2 linked regions of the Mariniflexile sp. TRM1-10 genome follow. The protein of the gene in region 1 interacts with the protein of each later gene in a pairwise test. Links are inferred from orthologs where the notes say so. Each region holds a gene or a part of one and is shown on either strand. Other genes may lie near its edges.

Region 1 (8,662 bases):
TAGCAGGTAGGATGTCTATTCAACAAGGTGCTAAATATTTAGAAAAACCAATTAAAGGTCGCGGTATTTTATTAGGAGGTGTTCCTGGGGTGCCGCCAGCAAAAGTGTTGGTACTAGGTGCTGGTGTTGTGGGCTATCAGGCGGCTAAAATGGCAGCAGGATTGGGTGCTTTGGTCATTATTATGGATATTAACATGAAAGCATTACGTTATGTAAGTGACTCCATGCCAAATAATGTGATTAGCGAATTTTCGAGTGAATACAATATTAGAAAACATATCAAGGATTCAGATTTAATCATTGGTGGTGTGTTATTAAAAGGCGCAAAAGCACCAAAATTGATTACCAAAGACATGTTAAAAGACATGCGTCCAGGGACTGTAATTGTGGATGTGGCGGTAGATCAAGGCGGATGTTTTGAAACGACCAGAGCTACAACGCATCAAGATCCTACTTATATTATTGATGATGTCGTACATTACTGTGTTGCCAATATGCCTGGAGCTGTTCCATATACATCGACTGTAGCATTAACCAATGTCACTTTACCTTATGTTATTAAATTGGCAAATGAAGGATGGAAGAAAGCCTGTAAAAAGAATGCGTCTTTAGCCAAAGGATTAAATATTGTAAAAGGAGAGATTGTTTATAAAGAAATAGCTGAAGCATTCGATTTAGAGTTTGCAAAAGCTTGAATCACTTTCAATAGTTTAAAAATAGATAACTTTAAACCTCAAGATATTTCTTGGGGTTTTTTAGTTTTGAACTCATTTTAGCCATTTTTTAGGAAATAGAGAAAGTCAAGATAAATTCTTTTACTGACATAATATCATCCAGACTAATTTGGCGTTATTTTTGTTATATTTAATTAGTAAAAATAAAATTTAAAACAATGATTGGATATTATATATTATTAGGAGCTATTGCGCTGGTAAGCTGGTTGGTAAGCAGTACGTTGAAGCGTAAGTTTGATAAATACTCTAAAGTGCAATTGCGTAATGGTATGAGTGGTGCCGAAATAGCCGAAAAAATGTTGGCAGACCACGGTATTACCAATGTTGAGGTTATTTCTACACCTGGACAATTAACAGACCATTACAATCCAAAAAATAGAACCGTGAATTTAAGTGAATCGGTTTATACCCAACGCAACGCTGCGGCTGCGGCTGTTGCTGCTCACGAATGTGGACATGCGGTACAGCACGCACAAGCTTACGAGTGGTTGAAAATGCGTTCGGCATTAGTACCTGTGGTTAGTGTCACCTCTGGGATGTCGCAATGGGTCGTTCTTGGTGGTTTAATATTAGGAGCGGCAGCTGGTGTTGGTCTTGGCTATTATATAGCTGTTGCCGGTTTGGTAATGATGGGGTTCGCCACCTTATTTAGTTTTATAACATTGCCTGTTGAATATGATGCCAGTAACCGTGCCTTGGCTTGGTTAAAAAGTAAAAACATGGTGTCCCAACAAGAATATGCAGGCTCTGAAGATGCGCTTAAATGGGCAGCCAGAACGTATTTGGTAGCTGCTATTGGTGCTTTGGCTTCATTAGTATATTGGGCGCTTCAGGTATTTGGTGGGTCTAGAGATTAATATTAAAAGAAAATAGACAATAGACAAGAGAAAGATAAATTGACAACAAATCAGTAATCTTTTTAAAAAGCCATTATCACTGTGTTTGAGAGCCTGTTTAAAATTGTATGATTGGATCTTCTATAGGTCATTTTTGATGCAAAATGAGGCGAAATCGAAGATAATGGCAGGGCCATTTGATGAGGTTTCAACGAAATTAGGCGCAAAAAGGGACATAGAAAAACAATTGATATAAATTTAAACAGGCTCTGAAGGGAATTTTCAAAGTTTTATCAGACAACAAAGGTTTTAAATAATTGAAAAGAACAGAATTCTTACATTAAATTAAGAATTCTGTTCTTTTTTTATATCTTTAATTTTGAAACCTTAACTAATTAAGTATTTATGGAAAACCTAGTTGAAAACAAATTAATGGTAAGCGAACTTTCAGAAGTTGATAAAGTTGCTTTTTATAAAAAAACCTATTCGCATGTTGCCGGTGGTGTTTTAGTATTCGTTCTTTTTGAATATTTATTACTTCAAAGCGAAGCTATTGTGAGTTTTGCCTTGTCTATGACAGAGGGTTATCGTTGGCTAATCATGCTGGGCGGTTTTATGTTTATAACCAATTATGCCGAAAGAATGACCTTGAAAACGCCCGATAAGAACAAACAATATTTGGCTTACGGTGTTTATATTCTGGCTGAAGCTTTTATTTTTGTGCCGCTTATTTACATTGCTGCCTTTTATATGGAATCGGGTCCAGAAATTCTAAATCAAGCAGCGATAGTGACTTTAGCATTATTCACAGGGTTGTCGGCAATCGTTTTTGTAACTAAAAAAGATTTTTCCTTTTTAAAAGCGGGCTTAACCGTTGGATTTTTTATCGCCATCGGATTAATTTTAGCAGGCACCTTATTCGGGTTTAATTTAGGACTTTGGTTCTCGGTAGGTATGTGTGTATTGGCGGCAGGTTCTATCTTATACCAAACATCAAATTTGGTGAATAAATATTCCAATGATGAATATATTCCAGCAGCATTGGGCTTATTTGCTTCGTTAATGCTACTATTTTGGTATGTGCTTAGTATTTTTATGTCTAGAGACTAAAGCCAATTAGAAAAAGTTTAAACTACTTCAAAATATAAAATAAAAGCTCTGACGTGTTTCAGGGCTTTTTTTGTTTCTTTACTTTTTCAATAAAAATCAATAATGAATAATCCGTTAGCATATTATCAAAAGCATTTAAAAACATATAAAAAACGAGCGCAAAAGCTGTATGGACACATGACGATGTTAAGTGTATATCGCCTCTCGGTTTTTGCATTAACGGGCATTGGTATATATGTTGGGTTTAAAAACTGGCAAGTAGCAGTGGTTATTGGCATAGTCGGTATTGCTGTTTTTCTGTATTTATTGTCAAAGTATAATGATATTAAATCGCAAAAGCAGTTCAAGGAAGCTTTAGTAGCTATTAATCAAGACGAAATTGAAATTGCTTCGGGAGATTTTCACCACAGGGATTCTGGTTTGCAGTTTCAGGATCCCCATCACTTTTATAGCTTGGATATCGATTTGTTTGGTCGTGGTTCTTTTTTTCAATTTATAAATAGAACCACTATAAATGAAGGGACCCAAAAATTAGCCGATGCTTTGAAGGCAAATGATATTACTGGTATTGTTTCGCGTCAACAGGCTATTAAAGAGCTAAGTTCGAAACCGAAATGGCGTCAGTTTTATTCAGCAACATCTCGTTTGGTTGTTGTTGAAACACCTGCAAAGCAAATTATACATTGGTTGCAACAGTATCAGGCGTTTTTACCAAAAATACTCAAATGGCTCCCTTTAGGGTTTACACTTATTTCAATACTCGTTTTTGCTTTGGGACTTTTTAATGTCATTGATGCTATTTTTATAGGATATTGGTTGCTTGTAGGTTTAGGAATTTCAGGGATTTATGTAAAAAAAATCAATGTGTTATCAGCGAATACCGATAAGGTGAAAGAAACCTTTCGCCAATACGCCTCGCTTTTGGATTTAATTGAAAAAGAATCGTTTTCTTCGGAATTATTAAAACAAAAACAGCAGCAAATTCAACAGCAAGGAAAAAAAGCGTCTGATATTTTTAGAGAGCTTTCTAAGGCGTTAGATGCTTTAGACAACCGGAATAATTTTCTCTCTGCCATTTTTGGAAATGGATTCTTTCTGTCTGATATAAAAAACAGCTATCACATCGAGCAATGGATCTCACATCACGCCGATAAAGTCACCGACTGGTTTGAAGTGGTATCGTTTTTTGATGCTTATAATTCCTTAGGGAATTTTGTGTTTAACCATCCAGATTTTGTGTTTCCGAACATCGAAGAAAAAGGAGCTGTCATAAAAGCGACAGATTTAGGACATCCTTTATTAAATAAGAATAAACGTGTGGATAGCAATTTAACTATAGAAAACGAACAGTTTTTTATAGTTACGGGCGCTAATATGGCTGGGAAAAGCACGTTTTTAAGAACCGTATCTTTGCATATTGTGATGGCGAATGTTGGCTTGCCTGTTTGTGCACAATCAAGCAGCTATTCCCCTGTAAAACTCATTACAAGCATGCGAACTACTGATTCTTTAACCGACGATAGTTCGTATTTCTTTTCAGAATTAACCCGTTTAAAATATATTGTTGATGCCATTCAGGAAGAACCCTATTTTATTGTTCTAGATGAAATTTTAAAAGGCACCAATAGCACCGATAAAGCCATAGGTTCCAGGAAATTTGTTGAAAAATTAGTCGCTTCAAACGCCACTGGAATTATTGCAACGCACGATTTAAGTTTATGCGAGATTGAAAAAGAGCTTCATCAGGTTAAAAATTATTATTTTGATGCTGAAATTATAAACGACGAACTTCATTTTGATTACACGTTGAAAACAGGTGTTTGTAAAAACATGAATGCCTCTTTTTTGTTGAAGAAAATGAATATTGTTTGAAAATCGTGAGTCGTGAGTCGTGAATCGTGAATCGTGAATCGTGAAAAGGACGTGAAAAGGGAAAGGTGAATCGTGAGTCGTTGTGTCGTGAAAAAGGGGAGGGAAACTAGAATTCAGAATTCAGAATTGACAGCTCAACAACCAACAACCTACAACTAACAACTAACAACCAACAACCTACAACCAACACCCAACACCCAACACCCAACAACCAACAACCAACATGCAACATACATCTAAACTACCAAACGTTGGAACTACCATTTTTTCGGTAATGAGTGCCTTGGCGACTGAGCATGGTGCTATTAATTTATCTCAGGGTTTTCCAAACTTTAAAAGCGACCAAAAACTAATCGATTTGGTTAGTAAGGCTATGAATTCTGGTTACAACCAATATGCACCAATGCTTGGGGATTTAGAACTTCGCCAAGCCATTGCTAAAAAATACGAATTGCTTTATAACACCAGTTACCATCCTGAAAGCGAAATTGTCGTAACCGCAGGAGCAACGCAAGCTATTTTTACCATTATTACAACTTTTATAAAACCCAACGACGAGGTTATTATTTTTAAACCAGCCTACGATAGTTATGAGCCTAATGTCGAGTTAAATGGCGGAAAAGCAGTGCCTATTCAATTGCAAGCGTCTAATGGTTTTAAAGTCAATTGGCATGAGGTGAAGGAAAAGATTAATAGTCAAACCAAAATGATTATTATCAATTCGCCACACAATCCAACAGGGTCTGTGTTTTCAAAAGACGATATGCTTCAATTGGAAAACCTGACCAGAAATACCAATATCATGGTGTTAAGTGATGAGGTTTATGAGCACATGATTTATGATGGCGAAAATCACCAAAGTGCCTGTTTGTTTCCTGATTTAAAAACGAGGAGTTTTGTGGTGGCATCCTTTTGTAAAACCTTTCATAACACGGGTTGGCGTATTGGGTATTGTTGTGCGCCCAAAGAATTGATGCAGGAATTTCTAAAAGTGCATCAGTTTACTGTCTTTTGCATTCATCATCCTACCCAAAAAGGCATTGCCGATTATATGCAGGAGCCAAAACATTATTTAGAATTATCAGATTTTTATCAAAAGAAACGGGATTTATTTTTAACTTTAATCAAAGATTCCAAGTTTAAATTTGCAGCATCAAAAGGCACGTATTTTCAAGTGCTGGATTATTCAGGGATAACCCAAGAACATGATGTTGATTTTGCTAAACGATTAACTATAGAATCCGGTATTGCTTCCATTCCTTTGTCGGTTTTCAATAGTAATAATTTAGACAATAAAGTGCTTCGTTTTTGTTTTGCAAAAACAGATGACACCTTAAAGCAAGCAGCAGATATTTTAAACAGAATTATTTAGATTAAAGAAGATATTGAAAAACAAAGTGAAAGTTTTAATGTAAATGGATGATATGCAAGATCAACTTAAAGTAGCCTTAATACAATCTGATTTGGTTTGGGAAAACCCTAAACAAAATCGTAAAAACTTTTCAGAGAAAATTGAAAGTATTTTAAAAGCAGTAGATGTTATTGTACTCCCCGAAATGTTTTCTACAGGGTTTACCATGAAAGTCGAAACTGTTGCCGAAACCATGGACGGAAAAACAGTGGCTTGGATGCAAGAACAAGCTCAAAAAACAGGGGCAGCCATCGTTGGAAGCCTTATTATTTCTGAAAATAAAACCTATTATAATCGCCTGCTTTTTGTGGATCCATCGGGCAGCATTACAATATATGATAAAAGACACACCTTTACACTTGCGGGTGAGGATAAAATCTATTCAGCAGGCAAGGAAAAAGTAATAATAAACTATAAAGGATGGAAAATTTGCCCTTTGGTTTGTTACGATTTGCGATTCCCGGTTTGGGCAAGAAACATTGAAAATTATGATGTATTGCTGTATGTTGCTAACTGGCCCAAACCAAGAATTTTTGCTTGGGATACCCTGTTAAAAGCACGGGCTATTGAGAATATGAGTTATGTTGTGGGCGTAAACCGTGTGGGTTTAGACGGGGCGCAAAACGAGTACTCCGGAAACTCGGCAGTTTATGATGTGTTGGGTAATGCCATAACTGCCATAAAACCAAATAGGGAGCAGGTTGAGGTAGCTATTTTAGAACGCAGCCATATTAATTTTTACCGTAATAAACTTAAGTTTTTAGCTGATAAAGATGAATTTATTCTGAAGTAAACTCCAAAGTTTCAGGATAACCCCAATCGGCGCGTATTTCTATTTCTTTAAAATGACTGACCCGTTCAGGCTGTATTTTTTTAAGATAATTACCCGTATCGAATTTACCATTGCCATTAGTATCATGAATCACTCTAATGTAATAGGTGCTTGGTTGTAGATCTAAAAAGTCGATGGTTTCGGGTTTGGTCACATATCTTTCTGCTCTTACGTTACCTTTATCGGTAGTTAGTTGAATAATCAATGGATATTTTGCGTTTACCAATGTGAAACGTGCAAAGCCAAAATCGGATGCCTTTCGTGTCGTTAGATTAAAGTTTAAGGTGTCGTTTTTAGTGTCGAAAAAATCGGTAAAAGCTTCAGGTAACACCAGTATTTTGTAACTATTTTCGTATGTTTTTTTAAAGTTAAGCGCATATGTATTGCTAATAGAATCAAATTCTGAAGTGATATCAATTTTTGTTGAATCTTTATCAATTAGGTTGATTTTAGAAGCATCGAAATGAACAAATGGAATATTTCCAGTAATTTTAAAAGGCTGATCTATGCCAATAGCACCGGAATTTCCTTTTATAATTAATGAATCTTTTTTCTGTTTTCTGATTTTTACGGTAAAGTCTTTATCAAAATCGGTATGGGAGATATTTAAAATAAGCGAATCCACTTCTAGTTTGGGTTTGTACCAATAATAAAGTGTATCTGTTTTTTCGTCTTTTGTGATGCGGGATTCAAAGTCGCTAGGAGTTTCAGATTTCATACGAACCTTCATTTTACTGTAATCGCCTTCATATCCAATAGCTATTTTTTGGGTAGCAGCTATTTGTGGTCTGTTGGCTTTAAAATCGAGTTCTTCATTAAACAACCTAAGTGTATAACTAGAATCTGTAGGCACCGTAATAAAGCTTTTGTAAAAGGCTATTTGGTCGGTTTTTTGTTGAAATTTATTATCGCCATTGCCATCTTTTAAAGCCATGAGCATATACTTTCCAGCTTTAATGTTTTCAATAGAAAACGTGGTAACGCTGTCTAATGTATTGGTAATGTATTTAGGTGTTTCTTTATAGACAATAGAATCGGTAAACGTAGAATCTACCTCATAAAGCGCCACATTTACAAAGGTTTCGGGCTGTCTTTTTAAAGCATCAACAATATTACCTTTTACACTTAGCGAATCGATGTAACTGCCCGTTGAAAACACATATCTATAATACGGATAGGGATTCCCTTCATTATTGTCGGTAATGCTGTTTCCAAAGTTAAACGCATAGGTCGTATTGGGTTGTAGTGTGTCAAAAATTTTAATGGTTATGTATTTGCTGGCGCCACCAAGCGGCGTAATTTCTGGTTGGGTGTTCATTGGTGGCGAAATAATGAGCTGTTTTTGTATGTCTTTAATCTTGATATACTCATTAAAATAAATCTTAATGACTTTACCCTTAAAATCAGTGCTGTAATTTTTAGGAAGCTCTTCCACGATCTTAGGTGGAGTGTCATCTTTAGGGCCGCCATCGGGAGTGCCTCTATTGGCGCAGTTTACAAAAACAAGGCCTAAAAAAATCAATAAAATAAAACTTGAAAGGGTTTTGTTCATCGCCAATTTTAAATTTTGTACAAACCTACATAATTTTAAAGATATAACGGTTAACTCTTTAGGCTATTGCTATGGTAGCGATACTTATTTTTATGTTTTTGGCTTTGTTTAAAACACTGATGCAAGCCTCTAAAGTAGCACCGGTAGTAATAATGTCATCAACCAAAAGAATGTGTTTGTTGTTTATGAAATCACTATTCGTTATCTCAAAAAATGCATCATTTTTATTCCATCTTTCAAATTGCTTTTTTGAGACTTGCGATTGCGTGTTGGTAACTTTTATAAGGACATCATCTACATAATCGACATCCAAAG
Region 2 (8,571 bases), 920 kb from region 1 along the record:
TATGTGTAAGTTCCTGGAGCATCAACTAAGGGGTCAAAAACACCTGTGCCACTCGACATCGCTGGTGACCAAGTACCTCCTGTATCGGCACTTCCAATTAAAGTGAATAAATCGGTTGTTCCGTTATTGCTACAAACATCTAATGTATTGTTACTACCTGCATTTAAAGGCTCTTCAATTGTTACGGTTATCATGGTGCTTGCATCTATACAAGGTGAAGATGCTGTCACTAAATAGGTAAATTGATAATTGCCTGCTGATAATCCAGTAGCATCAAAAATACTTCCTGATAAAGCGCCTGTACCATCTACATCTTGCCATGTACCTCCAGCATCTTGCGTACCATCCAGTCCAGTAAATAAATCGATGGTATTGTTAGTATTACAATCCACAATTGGAATGGGGTTTCCTGATTTTGGTGACACATAAATAGTTGCAGTTACTAATGTTCTAACCGAAGATTCACAACCTGTGGTTGCATCGGTTTGAGTTGCATAATAGTTGTTGCCGTTAACTAAAGAAGTAGTCCCTGATAATGGCGTTCCTCCCGTTGCGTTATCATACCATTTTATAGAAGTTCCTGTTGCTGTTAAATCTGAAACGGTAGCAGTATCACAAAACTCTTGGGTTACTGAAGCTGTTGGCGCTGGTGTATCGTTAACAATAATGGTCACTGTTACCAAAACATCGTCACAACTACCAATGGCATCAACGTCGAATGTAAAATTATAAGAGCCCATTGCAAGACCATCAAGCGTTACTAAATTTCCTGATAAAGCACCTGAAGTATCATCATCATTCCACACTCCTGTTTGGTCTTCTCCAGTTAATAAGTCAAATAAATCATAGGTTTGACCTGATGTTATTGAAGCTACACAAAATTCAACTGGTGCATTAGCTGTTCCTGATTCCGGTGCATTTTCAACGCTCACAAGTACTGTTGAACTGTTTGAACACCCATTGGCATCTGTAATGGTATAGGTGAAATTATATGAACCAATGACCAGCATGGTTAAATCGACATTGCTTCCACTTAGAGCCCCTGTTGTATTATCATCAGCCCAAGTACCTCCTGCATCTTCTCCAGAAAGTTGACCGAATAAGTCCAATGGTGAATTCGCTGCCAAATCATTTTCACAAAATATCGCTGGCGTTGGTGTTCCCGTAACTGGTAATGGGTTTATTGTGACGGTGACGGTTACTAAAACATCGTCGCAGCTTCCAATAGCATCCACATCAAAAGTGAAATTATAATCGCCCGGTGTCAAACCAGATAAATCTACAGGATTTGAAACCATTACTCCCGTGTTATCTAAACCTGAATACCAAGTTCCTGTTTGGTCTTCACCTGTTAGTAAATCGAATAAGTTGTAACTGGCCGGCGCTAAACCTACACAAAATTCAACTGGTGCATTAGCTGTTCCTGATTCCGGTGCATTTTCAATGCTCACAAGTACTGTTGAACTGTTTGAACATCCATTGGTATCTGTAATGCTATAGGTAAAATTATAGGAACCAATGGCCAGCATGGTTAAATCGACATTACTTTCACTTAAGGCGCCTGTTGTATTATCGTCTGTCCAAGTACCTCCTGCATCTTCTCCTGAAAGTTGACCGAATAAGTCCAATGGTGAATTCGCTGACAAATCATTTTCACAAAATATCGCTGGCGTTGGTGTTCCCGTAACTGGTAATGGGTTTATTGTGACGGTGACGGTTACTAAAACATCGTCGCAGCTTCCAATAGCATCCACATCAAAAGTGAAATTATAATCGCCCGGTGTCAAACCAGATAAATCTACAGGATTTGAAACCGTTGCTCCCGTGCTATCTAAACCTGAATACCAAGTTCCTGTTTGGTCTTCACCTGTTAGTAAATCGAATAAATTATAGCTGGTCGGCGCCAAACCTTCACAGAATGCAACTGGCGCAGTTGCTGTTCCAGATTCCGGTGCAGGTAATATGGTAATCGAAATGGTTTCATCATCCGTACAAGTACCATTATCAATAGTATAAACAAAATTATAAGGACTACCTGAAACTGTAAAACTTGAAATATCTATTGGATTTGTTACGGTTACATTACTAGCATCTATCCAAGTACCACTATTGTTATCTTGAGAACCATCTAAAGCATCAAACAAATCGAATGGTGAATTTGAAGCCAAATCATTTTCGCAAAACGTTTGGTTAATAGCATTTCCTGCATTAGGGTCCGCTAAAATAACCACTTGAACTGTCGTAGATTCTTCTGGACAAGGGTTTGGCGAAACATTTTGAGTATATGTAAAATTATGTGCTCCAATTATTAATGTTGATAGATCAAGCGTTGATGGATTTAAAACCGTAGGGTCTGAACTACTAGTACCTTGTGTCCATAAACCATCTTGGTCTTCATTATTTAAAAGTGAAAATAAATCAAATGATGTTGGTGCAGTAGATTCACAAAACGTAGCTGGACTTGTTGGTGAAACCGTTCCAGAAGTAAACGTTTCATATATGGTAATTGTAATATTAGCTGTGTCTTGTGGACAAGCACCATTACTTGGAACCGTATAAGTAAAGGTATGAATTCCAGCTGTAAGTGTTGAAATATTAACTGTGCCTTGATTGCCGTTTGAGGTTGGCAAAGGTCCCGACCAAGTTCCGTTTATATCTGGTGTCCCACCAAGTTCATCAAACAAATCGAAAGGGTCCATTGGAACACTATCATCACAATAGTCTAAAGTTGCAGAAATTCCAGCATCAACCGGGTTATTAATATTAACTAATACAGGCATAGCATTACTGTCACAAAAACTATCAACTATTACATAATAAGTGTTTCCATTTACCAATGGTGTAGACAGCGATAAAGCAGGAGGAATAGGATTGCCAGAACCATCCAGATTTTGATACCATTTAAATGTAGATGTTGTTCCTGGATTCAAATTAGTTACAGTTGGATTTGAATCAGAACAAAACATTTGAGTACTTGGTGGCGTTGGGTCTGAAGGTGAATCAACAACGATAGTATCCCCTTCTTCAATTTGGCTCTTGTTGCCTAAATTATCAACAAAAATGATATAATAAGTATAAAACCCAGATAATGGATCTATAGCATTTGCCAAATCCGTTAATTCAAAATCATTATAAACCTCAACAGAACCTCCCATTGGAATATTAGGCTGCAGCACATCATCAATATATGTTTGTACGGTTGGGTTTTCATTACTACAATAAATAGCATCAAGCTGTTGTCCGGATTTATTAACCTGAAAGTCAATAGTAATTGGAACTCTTGGACCACATGAACCTGTGTTATCATCTACATAATAGGTGCCCTCCGAAACTAGCTGTGCAGGGTTTAAGGCAGTACCTCCAGAAGAAGTAAGATACCAACTTATGCCACCCCCATTATCAGTTACATAGTTATTACTGTCAGTATTTAAATCCGAAAAAGTATATCCCGAAGCATCTTGAATTGTTGGAGATGGATCATTAATTGATGGACATTGGGCATTAACTTTAAGAGCTGTCCCAAGGAATACCATTAGATAGATTGTAAAAAACCTTACATATCTAAATGAGTAGTTTGTTTTCATCTGTTTGTATTGATTGTTTTTTAATTGTCAGATGGAACACCCTTTATAATCATCTTCGTGTGTGAATGTAGTTCTCTCATGGGTGTTTCATAGTATGGGTTAGTTATAGATTTGGGTTAATAGATATTTAAGCTATGGCCCTATTTAATTTACTTACAAATATATATAAAATTCTTAACAGATATGCAATTTAACGCATTTTTTTGTATTTAAACGATATTTTCATGTATTTTATATCTCTTCTAAAAAAGATTAAACAAAAAAACTCATCTTGTGGAGATGAGTTTTTTGATTTAATGTAAAAAATATGTTTTTAATGCTGAAGTTCTTCCTCGCCTTCTTTTAATGGAATATTTTGAGGCACAAAGTCTACATCATGTCCTGGTTTACTATAATCATATGCCCAACGGTACACGTGAGGAATGTCTCCTGGCCAGTTACCGTGCATATGTTCCACTGGTGTTGTCCATTCAAGTGTAGTTGATTTCCATGGATTTTGAGTGGCTTTCTTTCCATAGTAAATACTGCTAAAAAAGTTATATAGATATACTATTTGAACCACACCACCAATTAAAGCAAAGATGGTAATGATAACATTTACGTTTGCTAAATCGTCAAATAATGGAAAATTAGTATTTGTATAATAACGACGTGGTAAACCTGCCATACCTATAAAATGCATTGGAAAAAACACCCCATAAGCACAAACAGCTGTAATCCAGAAGTGAATATATCCTAAGTTTTTATTTAACATACGACCAAACATTTTTGGATACCAGTGGTAAATACCTGCAAACATACCGTAAAGAGCCGATATACCCATTACCAAGTGGAAGTGAGCTACCACAAAATACGTATCGTGTACATTAATATCTAAAGCGCTATCTCCAAGAATAATACCTGTTAAACCTCCAGTAATAAATGTTGATACAAATCCAATGGAAAATAACATGGCAGGGTTCATTTGTAAATTACCCTTCCAAAGTGTCGTAATCCAGTTAAATGCTTTTACAGCAGATGGAATTGCAATTAATAGCGTAGTAAATGTAAACACCGATCCTAAGAATGGATTCATTCCAGAAATAAACATATGGTGACCCCAAACGATGGTTGATAAAAACGCAATAGCTAATATAGATGCAATCATCGCACGATAACCAAAAATAGGCTTACGAGAGTTTGATGCCATAATTTCTGATACCAGACCCATGGCAGGTAATATAACGATATATACCTCAGGGTGACCTAAGAACCAAAATAAATGCTCAAACAATACAGGAGACCCGCCTTGGTAATGTAAAACTTCACCTTGGATAAATATATCTGATAAGAAGAATGATGTTCCAAAACTTCTATCCATAATTAATAATAAAGCAGCAGATAACAATACTGGGAATGATATAATACCAATAATCGCAGTAATAAAAAATGCCCAAATTGTTAAAGGTAATCTTGTCATAGACATCCCTTTAGTACGCAAGTTAATGACCGTAACTACATAGTTAAGCGATCCCATTAATGACGACGCAATAAAGATAGCCATAGATACCAACCATAGGGTCATACCCATTCCAGACCCTCCTTGAGCCATTGGTAAAGCACTTAATGGTGGATAAATCGTCCATCCAGCAGCAGCAGGTCCAGCCTCAACAAACAATGATATGACCATGATTACACTTGAAAGGAAGAATAACCAATAAGAAATCATATTTAAAAAGCCTGAAGCCATATCGCGTGCTCCAATTTGCAACGGAATTAGTAAGTTACTAAATGTTCCACTTAAACCAGCAGTTAGTACAAAGAATACCATGATAGTACCATGAATGGTTACCAAAGCTAAATAAATATCAGCATCCATAACACCTTCTGGTGCCCATTTGCCTAATAATGCCTCAAACAATACGTTAGGTTGCTCTGGCCATGCAATTTGCATACGGAACATCATAGACATTAAAACACCTATTACTCCCATAATAGTACCTGTAACTAGGTACTGCTTAGCAATCATTTTATGATCCTGACTAAATATATATTTAGTTACAAAGGTTTCTTTATGATGATGTCCGTGGTCGTCATGAGCGTCGTGAGCGTGAGTATCTTCGTGTGCTGACATAATCTTATAGCGTATTTATCTTTTTTAATTAATTAACTAGAGAGTTTTTGAATTCTTTTTGCTCTTTCATCCAAGCATCATATTCTTCTTGAGTTTCCACTACAATCTTCATTTGCATATTGTAATGGGATTTTCCACAAATTTTATTACATAATAATAAATAATCAAACTCGTATCTATCTAAAGCCTCACCGCCTTCAGCAATTAACTTCTGACTTTTTTCAACTCTAATATTATTAATATTTGCAATTTTCTCAATCATTTCTGGTGTTTGTCTCATCTCTGCAGTAGTAACTGTTGGAGTAAACCCAAATTGGGTTATCATACCTGGTACACAGTTCATTTGAGCCCTAAAGTGTGGCATGTAAGCAGAATGCAATACATCTTGTGAACGCATTTTGAATAATACTGGCTTACCAACCGGCAAATGCAATTCGGTAGTAATAACATCATCTTGTGCATTTGGGTCAGCTTCATCTAAACCTAAAATATTAGCGCGATCGATATCGATTAAACGAACATTAGCTTTTCCTAATGTATTATCTGCACCGCCATATCTTGCTTTCCAGTTAAATTGTTGTGCATACAACTCTATAACTAATGGGTCGTCACTTTCATCAACACCCATAATGTTTATCCACGTATTTAACCCGTAAATAATTAAACCCGCTAAAACGATAACTGGAATGATTGTCCAGATAGCTTCTAACTTATTATTATCTGCAAAAAACAAGGCTTTCTTACCCTTTTCACCTTTATATTTAAAAGCAAAGTAATGTAATAGGAATTGTGTTATTGTTTGCACAAAGAAAATGATAACCATGGAGATAATCATTAAGTTATCTATGGTTGGACCATGCTCTGATGCCGAGTTAGACATTAAAGGCAAATCACCCCATTTTGCAAAACACACAATGGTAATTATATAAATGAACGCTAAGAAGCCCATCATTAAGTATCCATTGATTGTATTATCCTTGTCGTTGGCAATTTGAGAGTTTTCGCTTTTAGCTTGCGCCAAATCGAAAATCTTTACCATTTGCCAAATGGCAACTAAAATAAATACTAAAACTATAATTGTTAATAAAGCAGTCATTGTTATCGTTCGTCTTTATATGTATCTTAATTAATAATGAAAATCTTCACTTTCTTTTCTAAAAGGATATCCTTTTACAAGTAATGGTGCCTTTGTTAAAGCTGTAAATACTACAAATATGAATAATCCAGCAAAAAGCACTATCGAACTAATTTCAGGAATACCAATAAACCATCGGTCTCCTACTGTAGCTGGCATTATCATATTGAAAATATCTATATAATGACCTGCCAATATTACAAGACCTGCCATAACAACAAACCAAGGAATACGTTTATAGTCTGCATTCATCAACATTAAAATTGGGAATACAAAGTTCATAACCACCATACCTAAGAATGGTAATTTGTAATCGTTAAAACGTGATATAAAATAAGTGACCTCTTCTGGAATGTTTGAATACCAAATAAGCATAAATTGTGAGAACCATAAGTAAGTCCAGAAAATACTGAAAGCAAACATGAATTTAGCAACATCATGCAAATGATTTTCATTGACAAACTCCAAATAATTTCTAGATTTTAAGTAAATAGTAATTAACGCTAAAACAGTAATACCACTTACAAACATACTAGCAAATACATACCATCCAAATAAGGTTGAGAACCAGTGTGGATCTACACTCATAATCCAATCCCAAGACATCATAGATTCTGTATAAATAAAGAATACTAAGAACCCTGCTGCAATTCTAAAAGACTTTTTAAAGTTACTATTATCTTCCGCCGTATCTTGAGCAATAGAAAATTTACGGGCAAAATGACGGTATAAACTCCAACCGGCAATAAATACCAAACCTCTAAATGTAAACCATCCTATATTTAACCATCCCGATTTACCTTGGATTAATTTATCGTGAGCTACTACTTCTGGATCCATCCAAACAAATAAATTGTAATGACCAATAGTCCCAGATGCTACAGCGATACCTAAAACTATTAAAGCACCAGGCAATACATAAGCTGTAATACCTTCCATCACTCTAAATAGTACTGGAGACCATCCTGCTTGGGATGCAATTTGAATCGCATAAAAAGCTAGAATCCCTAAGGCAATCATCATAAAGAAAAATGCAGCTACATATAGTGCAGACCACGGTCTGTTAGCTATTTGATGCTGAACATGCTCAATGTGTTCTTTGTGTGCGTCAACTTCTGCATGTGCTTCTTCTCCATGCGCATTTTCAGTGGCATGTGCATCATGACTTGGTGTTTCATGGGAAGCTTCTACTGCATGACCCCCACCGTGATGAGATTCTTCTGCAAGTAAGGTTTCAACTTCTTCAAAAGATTTATGAGATGTCATAAAACCATATCCTACACCTAATGCTCCTAATATCATTAGAATGAAAGAAAATGTCTTTAATTTATTTGAAAATGTATACATATCTATAATAATCTTGTCTATCTTACTTTTCTAAATTAGCCTTTAATTCCAGTACATACGAAACTACTTGCCAACGTTCTTCTTCTTTCAATTGGTTAGCATACGAACCCATAGCATTTTTTCCATAATAAATAGTATGGTAAATACTGCCTTCATTTATAGCTCTTCCTGCATCATCATAACTAGGAATACCAAGGATTTTTTCGCGTTTCACTAAGTTTCCTTGTCCGTCTCCTTTACCTCCATGACAAATTCCACAGTAGATATCGTATAATGCTTTACCTCTTTCTAAATCTACGCTGGTAGAATCTAATGGGCTTTTTAAAGTTTCTTTTGCTAACATGTATCCCTCTGTAGAGTTTTCAATATCAAAAGGAATAAAACCTCTTGCT

Evidence for each region.
Region 2: the proteins of CJ739_RS05705 (region 1) and CJ739_RS09615 interact in binary tests that used the Escherichia coli proteins (3 or more experiments, as listed by UniProt). The link is inferred for Mariniflexile sp. TRM1-10 from one-to-one orthologs.

The regions. Positions count from the first base shown.
Region 1 is NZ_CP022985.1:1,331,982-1,340,643, reverse strand. Bases 3,870-6,849 are described here. They hold CJ739_RS05705 (methionine aminotransferase), read left to right. Parts: upstream 3,870-4,775; coding sequence 4,776-5,924; downstream 5,925-6,849. Other genes in these bases: CJ739_RS05695 (Ig-like domain-containing protein), read right to left, coding at 6,743-6,849; CJ739_RS05700 (amidohydrolase), read left to right, coding at 5,977-6,756; CJ739_RS05710 (MutS-related protein), read left to right, coding at 3,870-4,552. Also shown: ald (alanine dehydrogenase), read left to right, coding at 1-695; CJ739_RS05720 (zinc metallopeptidase), read left to right, coding at 893-1,591; CJ739_RS05715 (Bax inhibitor-1/YccA family protein), read left to right, coding at 1,976-2,680; more of CJ739_RS05710, read left to right, coding at 2,783-3,869; more of CJ739_RS05695, read right to left, coding at 6,850-8,347; CJ739_RS05690 (ComF family protein), read right to left, coding at 8,406-8,662. UniProt on the Escherichia coli protein: Shows aminotransferase activity with methionine and histidine as substrates, and to a lesser extent also with phenylalanine.
Region 2 is NZ_CP022985.1:2,246,871-2,255,441, reverse strand. Bases 3,298-6,186 are described here. They hold CJ739_RS09615 (cytochrome c oxidase subunit I), read right to left. Parts: upstream 5,698-6,186; coding sequence 3,898-5,697; downstream 3,298-3,897. Other genes in these bases: CJ739_RS09610 (cytochrome c oxidase subunit II), read right to left, coding at 5,726-6,186; CJ739_RS09620 (T9SS type B sorting domain-containing protein), read right to left, coding at 3,298-3,584. Outside these bases: more of CJ739_RS09620, read right to left, coding at 1-3,297; more of CJ739_RS09610, read right to left, coding at 6,187-6,793; CJ739_RS09605 (quinol:cytochrome C oxidoreductase), read right to left, coding at 6,824-8,179; CJ739_RS09600 (c-type cytochrome), read right to left, coding at 8,202-8,571. UniProt on the Escherichia coli protein: Cytochrome bo(3) ubiquinol oxidase is the terminal enzyme in the aerobic respiratory chain of E.coli that predominates when cells are grown at high aeration.